2 regions of the Pararhizobium gei genome follow, and region 1 is predicted to be linked to the other one. Evidence: predicted binding sites of a transcription regulator. Region 1 holds the regulator's gene; the other holds the start of a gene.

Region 1 (6,063 bases):
TTCGCCATCACGCTCTGCCTCAACATCTATGCACTCTACATCGTGCGCAAATATCGGGAACAGTACGAATGACCGACATCACATCCCCCGTACAGTCCACATTTACGCGCCCAATACAGGCAAGACGAGACATCGGCATCAAACGGCGTTACGCGTCAGAACGCCGGTTCAGGGCATACGGCGTCGCAGCCATCCTGATCGGCCTGTTCTTCCTCTTCCTGCTTCTCTGGACCGTCGTCTCCAAGGGCTATACCGCCTTTCTGCAAACCTCGATCACGTTGCCGATAGAGTTTTCCGAGCAGATCATCGATCCGAAGAATGAGCGTGGCGCAAACCCCGCCAAGCTGATGACGGCTAACTATCCGCTCCTGGTGCGCGATGCGCTCGTGAAGGCATTGAACATCGATCCGAGCAATCGTGCGCTGGTCAAGCAGGCGACCGACATGGTTTCGGCGAGTGCCCGCACCCAGTTGCGCGACATCGTCGTCGCAAATCCGGCCGTGATCGGCACGACGGTCGATGTGTCGCTGCTCGCGGAAGGCAATATCGACAGCGCCAACAAAGGCCAGATCGATCTGACGGTTGCCGAAGCCAACCGCAAGGTGAAAGACCAGCAGATCGCCTGGATGAAGACGCTCACCGAAACGGGCGCCATGGCCAAGCAGTTCAACACAGGCCTGTTCACCTATGGCGCATCCAGCCGGCCTGAGGCTGCGGGTATTGGCGTCGCCGCGCTTGGTTCGCTCTACATGATGCTGATCGTTCTGGCGCTTGCCCTGCCGATCGGCGTCGCGGCCTCCATTTATCTGGAAGAGTTTGCGCCGAAGAACCGCCTGACGGATCTGATCGAGGTCAATATCAACAACCTCGCCGCCGTGCCGTCGATCGTCTATGGTCTTCTCGGTCTGTCGATCTTCATCAACTTCGCCGGCATGCCGCGCTCGGCGGCTCTTGTCGGCGGCCTGGTGCTGACACTGATGACGCTTCCGACGATCATCATTGCAACCCGCGCTGCGCTGAAGGCAGTGCCACCGTCGATCCGGGCAGCGGCTCTCGGGCTTGGCGCCTCGAAGATGCAGACCATCTTCCATCACGTCCTGCCGCTCGCCATGCCCGGCGTGCTCACCGGCACGATCATCGGTCTGGCGCATGCGCTCGGCGAAACCGCGCCGCTGCTCCTGATCGGCATGGTCGCCTTCGTAGTCGATTATCCAGGCTCTCCGATGGAGCCGTCCACCGCGCTGCCGGTGCAGATCTATATGTGGGCGAACGAAGCCGAACGTGCATTTGTCGAACGGACCTCGGGTGCGATCATGGTTCTCCTGATCTTCCTCGTCGTCATGAACCTTGGAGCAATCCTGTTGCGGCGTCGCTTTGAGCGTCGCTGGTAGTGAGGTAGAAACATGAACATGATGTCAGAAGCAGCAGTTGAAAAGGCGCTGGACCAGAAGATGAGTAACGTTCCCTACAAAATGACCGGGAAGGACGTTTCGGTCTATTACGGCGAAAAGCGTGCGCTGTTCGATGTGAACCTCAACGTCCGCGAAAACACCGTCACCGCCCTGATCGGCCCGTCCGGTTGCGGCAAGTCGACCTTCCTGCGTTGCTTGAACCGGATGAATGACACGATCGACAGCTGCCGGGTCACCGGCAAGATCATGCTCGATGACGGCGATATTTACGATCAGACCATCGACGTTGTCGAATTGCGCGCCCGCGTCGGGATGGTCTTCCAGAAGCCGAACCCGTTCCCGAAATCGATCTACGAAAACGTCACCTATGGTCCGAAGATCCACGGTCTCGCCCGCACCAAAGCCGAATTCGACCAGATCGTCGAAAGCAGCCTTCAGAAGGCCGGTCTCTGGAACGAGGTCAAGGATCGCCTGCATGAATCCGGCACCGGTCTGTCCGGTGGTCAGCAGCAGCGCCTGTGCATCGCGCGCGCCGTTGCCGTCAGCCCGGAGGTCATCCTGATGGATGAGCCATGCTCCGCGCTCGATCCGATCGCGACCGCCAAGGTCGAGGAACTGATCCACGAACTGCGGGCCAACTACACGATCGTCATCGTCACCCACTCGATGCAGCAGGCTGCGCGCGTTTCCCAGCGGACCGCCATGTTCCATCTGGGCAACCTCGTCGAAGAAAATGATACCGACAAGATGTTCACCAATCCGGATGACCAGCGCACCCAGGATTACATCATGGGCCGCTTCGGCTGATGCCTGAGCCCCGCACCTCATCTGGATTGTGAACGCAAGGAACACCAACCATGTCTACGCATATTGTTTCCGTCTATGACGACGACCTGAAATACCTTACGCGCCGCATTTCCGAAATGGGCGGGCTTGCCGAGCAGATGGTCGCCGAATCGGTTCGCGCATTGGTGAATGCCGATCTTTCGCTGGCTCAGAAAGTCATCTCGGATGATGTCATTCTCGATGAGGCCGAGCGGCAGATCGGCGACAAGGCAATCGTCACCATCGCCAAGCGCCAGCCGATGGCAGCCGACCTCAGGGAAATCATGGGATCCATCCGGATCGCGGCCGATCTCGAGCGTGTCGGCGATCTGGGAAAGAACAACGCCAAGCGCGTCATTGCCGTAGCAAATGCAAGCCTGCCGCGCCAGCTTTCACGCGGGCTCGAGCATCTTGCCGAACTTGCGCTGATGCAGCTCAAGGAAGTGCTCGACGTCTATGCGTCGCGCTCTCCGGAAAAGGCCAACGGCATTCGCGAACGGGACAACGAGATCGATGCGATCTACACATCCCTGTTCCGTGAATTGCTTACCTATATGATGGAAGACCCGCGCAACATCACGCCGTGCACGCATTTGCTGTTTTGCGCAAAGAACATCGAACGCATCGGCGACCATGCGACCAACATCGCCGAGACAATCTTTTACATGGCGACCGGTGCGCAACCGGTTGGCGAGCGTCCAAAGGACGATACCGCCAATACGGTCGGCGCAATCGGCAACTGATCGAGCGCCGGTTAAAATGTAAGTAAGTTCCTACTTATGCGGCGCGGACGGCCAGGAGCCGTCCGCGTGACAGCCCTGCTGTGAGCGCCGGGCGTCAAGGAGTTGAGACCCCATGCTGCCGAGAATTGCCGTTGTCGAAGACGAAGAAGCGTTGAGCGTTCTCCTGCGATACAATCTTGAGGCCGAAGGCTTCGAGGTTGATACCATCAATCGAGGCGACGAAGCCGAAATCCGCCTGCAGGAGCGCTTGCCGGATCTTCTCATCCTGGACTGGATGCTTCCGGGCGTGTCCGGCATAGAATTGTGCCGCAGATTGCGACAGCGTTCCGAAACCGAGCGTCTGCCGATCATCATGTTGACCGCGCGCGGAGAAGAAAGCGAGCGGGTCCGGGGCCTGGCGACAGGTGCCGACGATTATGTGGTCAAGCCGTTTTCGACGCCGGAACTCATGGCCCGCGTCAAGGCGATGCTCCGCCGGGCCAAGCCCGAGGTTCTCTCGACGCTGCTGAAATGCGGCGACATCGAGCTCGACCGCGAAACCCATCGCGTCCACCGCAAGACCCGCGAAGTCCGGCTGGGACCGACGGAGTTTCGCCTGCTCGAGTTCCTCATGTCCTCTCCTGGCCGGGTCTTTTCGCGATCCCAGTTGCTGGACGGCGTCTGGGGACACGATATCTATGTCGACGAGCGCACCGTGGATGTCCATGTCGGACGTCTGCGAAAGGCGCTGAATTTCTCCAACATGCAGGATGTCATCCGAACGGTGCGCGGCGCAGGCTATTCCCTGGAAAGCTGATCGCAAATGGTCACCGCGGTCCGCACGTGTCAGCCTCGCTGAAGCGCGAGATGGGCACCGAGACCGACAAGAATGCCGCCGCCAAGCTTTTGTACAAGCCGCTGCACCCCGTTCGATCTGCGAAGACGGCGTGTCAGGGCGCCGGCCATAAGCACGCAGACGATGTCTGCCGATGAAAACATCAGGTTGACGATCGTCCCCAGAACGAGGAATTGCGCCCAGGCCGGCAGCGTCGCGGATGCATCCACGAACTGCGGCAGGAAAGCGACGAAAAATATCGCGGTCTTCGGGTTGAGGACTTCGACCGTTATGCTCTCGATGAAAGCGCGGCGTCCGGACTTAGGCCCTATCGCGGGCAGCGCCGTTTCCCCCTCGGTTTTTCTCCTGAACAACGAGATACCGAGCCAGATCAGGTAAGCGGCGCCGGCCAGTTTGACCACCATGTAAAGCATGGGGACGGCATGAAACAGCACCGACAGCCCTGTGGCAGCCGCCACCACATGAACATAGCAGCCCAAGTGGATGCCGAGCGACGCCAGCATCCCGCCACGGCGGCCATGCGCCATGGTTTGGGCCGCCGCATACAACATTGCCGGACCGGGAATATACGCGAAGATCGCCGTCGTGACGAAAAAGGTGAGCAACAGTTCGGTGGACGGCATCTTGGGTCTCCGGCTGACGCAGCCTTTCTACAGATCATTCCCGCGATACCATAGTTTTCAAACTGTGCCTGAGGCAACCAGAAACGAAAAAGTCCTGCAGAGGTCATCGGCAGGACTGATATCGGCTCAAATTGTTCTTTTCACCGTGTCCGGCGACGTTCCGCCGATGGCTGATAGGCGAGCTTGGCATGGAAGGTGCAGTAGGGCGACGTGTCCGGGGAATCGTTGCCGCAAAAATGAAACTCGTCCTTCATCGGATCGCCGATCGGCCATTTGCAGGTTCGATCGGTCAACTGCGTCAGGACCAGGCGGCGCGACATGGGAAGCACGACATTGCCCGCCGGAGCTTCCTTATACTGTTCGACAGTTTCGATTTCGGCGTCCTGCGCCATGACGGCGGCGTCTTCCTGACGTGTCATCGGTCGGGCGGCTGGACGCGTTGAGGTGGTGTATGCCTGGGGACGGGGAGCGATGACTGGCGCCGGGCGCTTAGTGCGTGTGGCGGTCGTTGTGCTGCCGCCTGCCTTTGCGCGGCCGGGCAGGCATAGGCGGTGCACTTTGCCGATCACCGCATTGCGACTGACGCCGCCGAGCTGTGCAGCGATCTGGCTTGCGCTCAATCCTTCAGACCATAACTTCTTCAGTCTTTCGACCCGCTCGTCAGTCCAGTTCATGGTCATCTCTCCATTCACAGCGTTGGTGATGGCCGAATCCTCCACCGAGCTCCGGACAGACTCCGAAGCTGAAACGCGATAACACTTTTGGTGACTAGGTCCGCCGCATGCGTTCTAGTAATTAAATATTAAGGTAGAGCCCGTGGGACTCCCTGACAAGAGTCCCGCGAATCCGACCGAATCGATTTTCAGGTTTTCCCCAACTTGCTTGATATGCGTGGCCTTTTTGCAAGCACCAAGTTTGGAAAAAAACCTGTAACCGCACGGCCGTCCTCGCGTCCGAAAAGCTTGCATTTGTTGACATTGCATTGCGGAATGAAGATAGTGGCGCCGCCGCCGAAAGGCGGCATTTTGATTTCCTGAGGGCCGGCGACGGCCCCTTCGCCAACGCTAAGCAATCACCGCGATGATTGAGGAGACCTGCGCCATGGCCCAAGCCACGCCGCTCTATGACACATATGCCCGTGCACCCTTGCGGTTCGAACGCGGTGAAGGCGTCTGGCTGATTGCGGAAGACGGTACCCGCTATCTCGATTTTGCAGCCGGCGTCGCGGTCAATTCACTCGGCCATGCGCATCCGCATCTCGTTTCGGCATTGAAGGATCAGGCCGACAAGGTCTGGCACCTGTCCAATCTTTACGAGATACCGGGGCAGGAGAGCCTCAGCCGCCGGCTGACGGAAGCGACCTTCGCGGATAAGGTCTTCTTCACCAATTCCGGTGCAGAGGCGCTGGAATGCGCCATCAAGACGGCGCGGCGGTACCACTTCTCGAAAGGGCACCCGGAAAAGTTTCATATCATTACCTTCGAAGGCGCCTTCCACGGAAGGACGCTTGCGACCATCGCTGCCGGCGGTCAGGAAAAATACCTCGAAGGCTTCGGTCCCAAGGCGCCCGGCTTCTATCAGGTGCCTTTCGGAGACATGTCTGCCCTGAAGGATGCGATCACCGA
Region 2 (6,063 bases), 1.8 Mb from region 1:
GATCCTGTTCCCCATTGCAACGATTACACTGGGAAGAGCATGAACTACGCGCAAGCATCGAGACACAACCTTGGCGGGATATCGTTAATGCCCTCCTAGCGCATTCGTTAGATTATGACGACTCGGGCTCGTATCGCACGAAGGCGAATGCCGTTCCATCAGGCGACCAGTTCGGAACATTGATCGTCCCCTGCCCGCCGAACAACTCGAAGAGAATGCGCGCATTGCCGCCGTCAGGGTCCATCAGCCGCAACCGCACAGTCAGGTCGCGCGGATGATCGAAGACATCCCCGTCATAGGAAATGACCAGCAGGTTTCGCCCATCCGGAGACGGATGCGGAAACCAGTCGCCATAGTCGCTGTTGGTGACGCGCTGCACCTCGGTTCCATCGGGCCGGACGCGCCAGATCTGCATGCGGCCGGTGCGGCTCGAGTTGAAATAGACCCATTGACCGTCGGCGCTAAAGTCCGGCCCGTCGTTGCGGCCTTCGCCGAAGGTCAGGCGGGTCTCGTCACCGCCTCTGACGCCGATCGTGTAAATGTCGAAAACCTGGTTGCGGATGCCGCAATAGGTCAGCGTCTTGCCGTCCGGTGACCAGCCATGCCAGTAGGACGGCCGGTTCTGGGTGATCAGGGTCGGCGTGCCGCCCTCTGCCGGCAGCGTGTAGATCGTCGAGATGCCGAATTCGGTCTTGTCGGTGATGGCGATCGTCTTGCCATCGGGCGAGATGCCGTGGTCGTTGTTGCAGCGCGCGGCAAAGCCCGTGTCGATCGTCGCAGGCTCGCCGCCGCTGACCGACAGTCGGTACAGCAGCCCGTCGCCGTTGAAGACCAACGACTGTCCGTCCGGAGACCAGTTCGGTGCCTCCACGAGCTTGTCCGTTTGCCACACCACGCGGCTCTCGCCGGTCGCGAGTGTATGGATTTCCACGGAACTGCGCATGATTCTACCTTCCTGCGATCAGCGGTCCCGGAACCGGTTGGTGATCGGATAGCGCCGGTCGCGACCGAAATTCTTCCGGGTGATCTTGACGCCCGGCGCCGACTGCCGACGCTTGTATTCGGCGATGTAAAGCAGATGCTCGATCCGGTGCACCGTCGCGATGTCATGGCCGCGCGCCACGATCTCCTCGGTGCCCATTTCCAATTCGACGAGGCATTCAAGGATATCGTCGAGGACGGGATAGGGCGGCAGCGAATCCTGGTCCGTCTGGTCCGGCCGCAATTCGGCCGAAGGCGCCTTGTCGATTATGTTCTTCGGAATCACTTCCCCAGAGGGGCCGAGCGCGCCGGGCGGCACCATGGTATTGCGCCAGCGTGAAATCGCATAGACCTGCATCTTGTACAGGTCCTTGATCGGGTTGAAACCGCCATTCATGTCGCCGTAGAGCGTCGCATAGCCGACCGACATTTCCGACTTGTTGCCTGTCGTCACCACCATCGAACCGAACTTGTTCGACAGCGCCATCAGGATCGTGCCGCGCGTTCGGCTCTGCAGGTTTTCTTCCGTGATACCCGGCTCCGTCCCCTCGAATGTTTCAGACAGGGCGCCGAGAAAGCCGCGCACGGGCTCCTCGATCGGGATGATATCGTAACGGCAGCCGAGCGCCTTCGCACATTCCTCGGCATCCTTGAACGAATCCGACGAGGTATAGCGATAGGGAAGCATCACCGTGCGCACCCGTTCCTCACCCAGCGCATCCACGGCGATCGCGGCGCAAATCGCCGAATCGATGCCGCCGGACAGGCCGAGCACGACATTCTTGAAGCCGTTCTTGTTGACGTAGTCGCGAAATCCCAGAAGGCACGCCCGGTAATCGGCCTCTTCCCGCTCCGGAATATGCGTTTTCGGGCCGGCGGCACAGACCCAGCCGCTATCGGTCCTCTTCCATGTGGATACATCGACCGCGTCCTCGAACTGGCTCATCTGGAAAGCCAGGCTTTTGTCGGCATTGAAGGCGAAGCTCGCCCCGTCGAACACCAGTTCGTCCTGTCCTCCCACCTGATTGGCGTAGATGATCGGAAGTCCGCTTTCGATCACCTGGCGCAGCACGACCTGGTAGCGGACATCGACCTTTCCGCGGTAGTAAGGCGACCCGTTCGGCACCAGCAGGATTTCAGCGCCGCTTTCCGCCAGCGTCTCGCATATGCCCATGTCGTTCCAGATTTCCTCGCAGATCGGCACGCCGATGCGTACCCCGCGAAAATTCACCGGCCCCGGCATCGCGCCCGCCACGAAGACGCGTTTTTCATCGAATTCGCCGTAATTTGGCAGGTCGATCTTGTCGCGCAGAACCAGGATCTTGCCGCCGTCGAGCACGGCGCAGGAATTATGGCGCCCGGCCGTGCCCTGGCGCGGAAAACCGACGATTACACCCGGCCCGCCATCCGCCGTGTCCGCTGCCAGATCCTCGACCGCCTTGGCACAGGCCTTCAGGAAAGCTGGCTTCAGCACCAGATCCTCGGGAGGATAGCCGGAAAGGAACAACTCCGTCAGAAGCAGCAGGTCCGCCCCCTGCCGTGCTGCATCCGCCCGCGCCTCACGCGCCTTGGCAAGATTGCCGGCGACATCGCCAACCGTCGGATTGATTTGCGCGACGGCGATGCGCAGCGTGGTCGGTGGGGTTTGTTGCTCGGTCATGGGCAGGCCTGTGTTCGGATCAAATCGCGGATGCAGTCGTATTTCGCCGAAAGATGTATCGTATTTCACAGCGAAAACATCATGTCCGTGCCTGCAGACGGCAAAAAATCTTGCCCTGCCCGGATATTTCCAACGCGCTGCCACGCAGCATCGCGCTTCGGCTTCCTTCTTTCACGAACCAAACAAAAAAGCGGGGGAAAACCCTTATCCGGCTCATTCATCTTCCATTCAAGATGACATCTGTATGACACTAGGACGACAGTTTTGTAAAATTTGGAGATGGCCTTGGCCAGTTTTGAATCGCCGGTGATGGCCGTCACAGCCACCGATCGCCCGCTGGCCGATATCGGTGTTCGCGGCAGCAAGACCATATCGATTGCCGGCCGCCTCTCTGTGTCGCTCATCCTGTCGATCCTGTTGATTTTTTCCGTAGAGTGGATGACACGGGATTCGGCGCCGGAAGCCTTGGCCTATTTTCTCGATCCCATGCGTCCAGGCTGGACGACCGTGGGCGTGTTCTTCCTGCTGTTCCTTGCGCTTGATGCCGCATTTGGGCGCGAGAACTACGGCGCCATTCTCGTTGCGCCGCTGGCGCTCGTCCCGGCGTTGATCAGCCGTCAGAAGCAGATTTTTCTGTCAGATCCGCTCTATCCCACCGACTTTCTGTTTGGCCGCCAGATCATGGAACTCATGCCGGCCCTGGTACGCGATCGCCCCTGGACAGCCGTTGGCATGGCGGTCGGTCTCGTCGCCTCCGTCCTCACGCTTGCCTGGCTGCTGCGCTTTGCGTGGCGCCGCTTTCCCCTCATGAGCCGCCGGCAGCGACTGACACGGCTTGTCGTGGCGCTACCGCTGCTCGCCTCCTTTTACCACATGATGGACTACAACACCTTCTCTTGGGTGCGGGATCGGCTTCGCGTCATCCCCATCATGTGGGATCAGACCGAAAACTATCGCCATAACGGCTTCATCATGGCATTCGCGCTGAACCTGCCGATGGCCAATATCACGGCTCCGACAGGCTATATGTCCGACGCGATCGACAAGATCCCGACCGAGCCCGTCCCCGCGGGGACAACCCATCGTGGCAAGCCTGATGTCATCGTGCTGATGAGCGAATCCTTCTGGGATCCGACCCGCCTGCCCAACGTCAAGCTGTCGCCCGATCCGATGCCGACGATCCGTGAGATGCAATCCGGCAACGTCTTCTCGCCCGAGTTCGGCGGCATGACCGCGAATGTCGAATTCGAAGCCCTGACCGGTTTCTCGAACGCTTTCCTGCCCTATGGCAGCATCCCCTATCAGCAATATATCCGCAACCCGATCCCTTCGCTCGCCACCTTCTTCCGCGGCGAAGGCTATGTGGCGCGTGCCGTGCATCCCTTCCAGCGCTGGTTCTGGAACCGCAGCGCCGTCTACAAGGCGTTCGGCTTCGAGCAGTTCAAGTCGGAAGAGAACATGCCCGTCATGCAGAAGCGCGGCATTTTCGCATCGGACGAATCGCTGACAAAGGAGATCATCCATCAGGCCGACCAGTTGCGCGATCCCTTCTTCTTCTTCACAGTGACGCTGCAGGGCCATGGTCCTTACGAAGCCAACCGCTACGCGAAGAACACGATCAAGGTAGAGGGCAACCTGCCGGAAGCCGACCGTCAGGTTCTTGCAACCTATGCGCAGGGCATCAAGGAAGCCGATGACAGCCTGAAGATGCTCATGGACTGGGCCAGGGAGCGTGACCGCGAAACGATCATCGTGCTTTTTGGCGATCACCTGCCGCCGCTTAACACCGTCTATCCTAACACCGGTTTCATGAACGACGTCACCGCGTCGCGCAAAGGTCCGATGGAGCAGATGAAAGCCCAGCATGAGACGCCGCTTGTCGTCTGGTCCAACAGGACCGGTCCCGTGAAGGATATCGGCACGATCAGCCCGGCTTTCCTCTCCTACCAGATCCTCAAGCAGGGCGGCTTCGAGCATCCCTACTACACGGGCTTTCTCGGCAACGTCTTCCAGAAATATCCGGTCATCGACCGCTTCATGCTGATCGACGCCGCCGGTAAGGAAACGCCCTCCTGGTCGCGGCAGAAGACGACGCCGGCCCTCATCCGCGACTACCGGTTCCTGCAGCATGACATGATGTTCGGAGAACGGTTCGGCACAGAGCGGTTTTTCCAGTCGCATGCCGATCTTTTTGCCGGAGCGCTGTGAAACCGTCTGTATTGGCATTTCCGCAATGCGTCGGCTTGGGATAGAACAGCCCGGCATTGTCAGCCGGAGCCAGCCCATGCCGCATCTCGATGAAATCTCCCATATTCTTTTCGGCAAGCCCAGCGGCGAACTCGGTGCCGTCGAGCGGCTTGTGCTTCACCGCAGCAAGGAGCGAAAGACACTTTCCCAGGATACGAATGCGGCTTTCGTGGCAAATCAGGGCGTCGGCGATCGGCTGGCAGACAGCATCGCCCGCGTCGGCGGATCCTGGGGCTTCATCATAGCCTTCCTGACCTTTCTTGCCGTTTGGACCACGGCCAATACGATCCTTCTCTCCCGCACGGCATTCGATCCATACCCGTTCATCTTCCTCAATCTGCTTTTGTCGATGATCGCGGCCCTTCAGGCGCCGATCATCATGATGTCCCAGAACCGGCAGGCGACGAAGGACCGTTTTGATGCTGCAAAGGACTATGAGGTCAATCTGAAGTCGGAGGTCGAATTGATTTCGCTCCACAACAAGATCGATACGGTGCTCTTGCGCGAGATCGCCGAACTGCGCGACGACGTCCGCAGGCTGCACGCCCAGTTGGAACGCGAACGGAATTCCGGCCCGTCCGGGACTTGAATCCGAAGTGCGCGACGACCACGTCCGTAACTTGCACCGCCACTTACTGAACCTTATTTTTTAAACCTCTTCAACTATGGTCATTGTCTGACATTCTTCTCGACTCAGACCGCTGGCAGTGACTGAACGCATGACAGGCAAGCTAAGAATTCTGATCAACAATACGCAGCCCGGCTCCCCGATGGACGTCGCGACCGTTTTGGCAAATCCGGAATTGCTTGCGGTTCTGCAGGTGCACGCGCGGCACATGATCGGGATATTCGATCTTTTCCCGCGCGTTGCGCGGCTGACTTCCGCCCAACAGAAGTGGCTTCTCACGCAGGCCACCTATGCACTCCATCTCCAGCGCGACCCCGCCGACCCTTCGTCCGGCATCACGGCGTCGCGACTGCTCGACTGGATTTCGCAATACGGCGCAGCCAGCCGCAACACGACAACCGCCTTCCTTGCCGAACTGCTTGCCTACAAGCTGGTCCGCGATATACCGGGACTACCAAGCGGTCGCAGCCGGCCGCTGGAGCCGACGGAGACCGGCCACGAAGCGATGAAGCTCTGGTTTCGCGGCCAGATGCACAGCCTGGATTTG

The links. The regulator PhoB, encoded in region 1, activates phosphate uptake and scavenging genes when phosphate is short. The targets are predictions, from matches to a motif close to TGTCATNNANCTGTCAT.
Region 2: the regulator PhoB is predicted to act here: its motif matches at 2,886-2,902, upstream of PY308_RS12495 (LTA synthase family protein).

The regions. Positions count from the first base shown of each region.
Region 1 covers NZ_CP119409.1:796,668-802,730, forward strand. The annotation lists gene pstC (phosphate ABC transporter permease subunit PstC) at 1-72, shown strand, start outside; gene pstA (phosphate ABC transporter permease PstA) at 69-1,391, shown strand; gene pstB (phosphate ABC transporter ATP-binding protein PstB) at 1,404-2,219, shown strand; gene phoU (phosphate signaling complex protein PhoU) at 2,270-2,980, shown strand; gene phoB (phosphate regulon transcriptional regulator PhoB) at 3,093-3,776, shown strand; gene PY308_RS03755 (LysE family translocator) at 3,806-4,438, opposite strand; gene PY308_RS03760 (GcrA family cell cycle regulator) at 4,579-5,112, opposite strand; gene PY308_RS03765 (aspartate aminotransferase family protein) at 5,540-6,063, shown strand, end outside.
Region 2 covers NZ_CP119409.1:2,550,589-2,556,651, forward strand. The annotation lists gene PY308_RS22970 (NYN domain-containing protein) at 1-15, opposite strand, end outside; gene PY308_RS12485 (TolB family protein) at 113-943, opposite strand; gene PY308_RS12490 (NAD+ synthase) at 962-2,641, opposite strand; gene PY308_RS12495 (LTA synthase family protein) at 2,951-4,849, shown strand; gene PY308_RS12500 (DUF1003 domain-containing protein) at 4,926-5,477, shown strand; gene PY308_RS12505 (hypothetical protein) at 5,608-6,063, shown strand, end outside.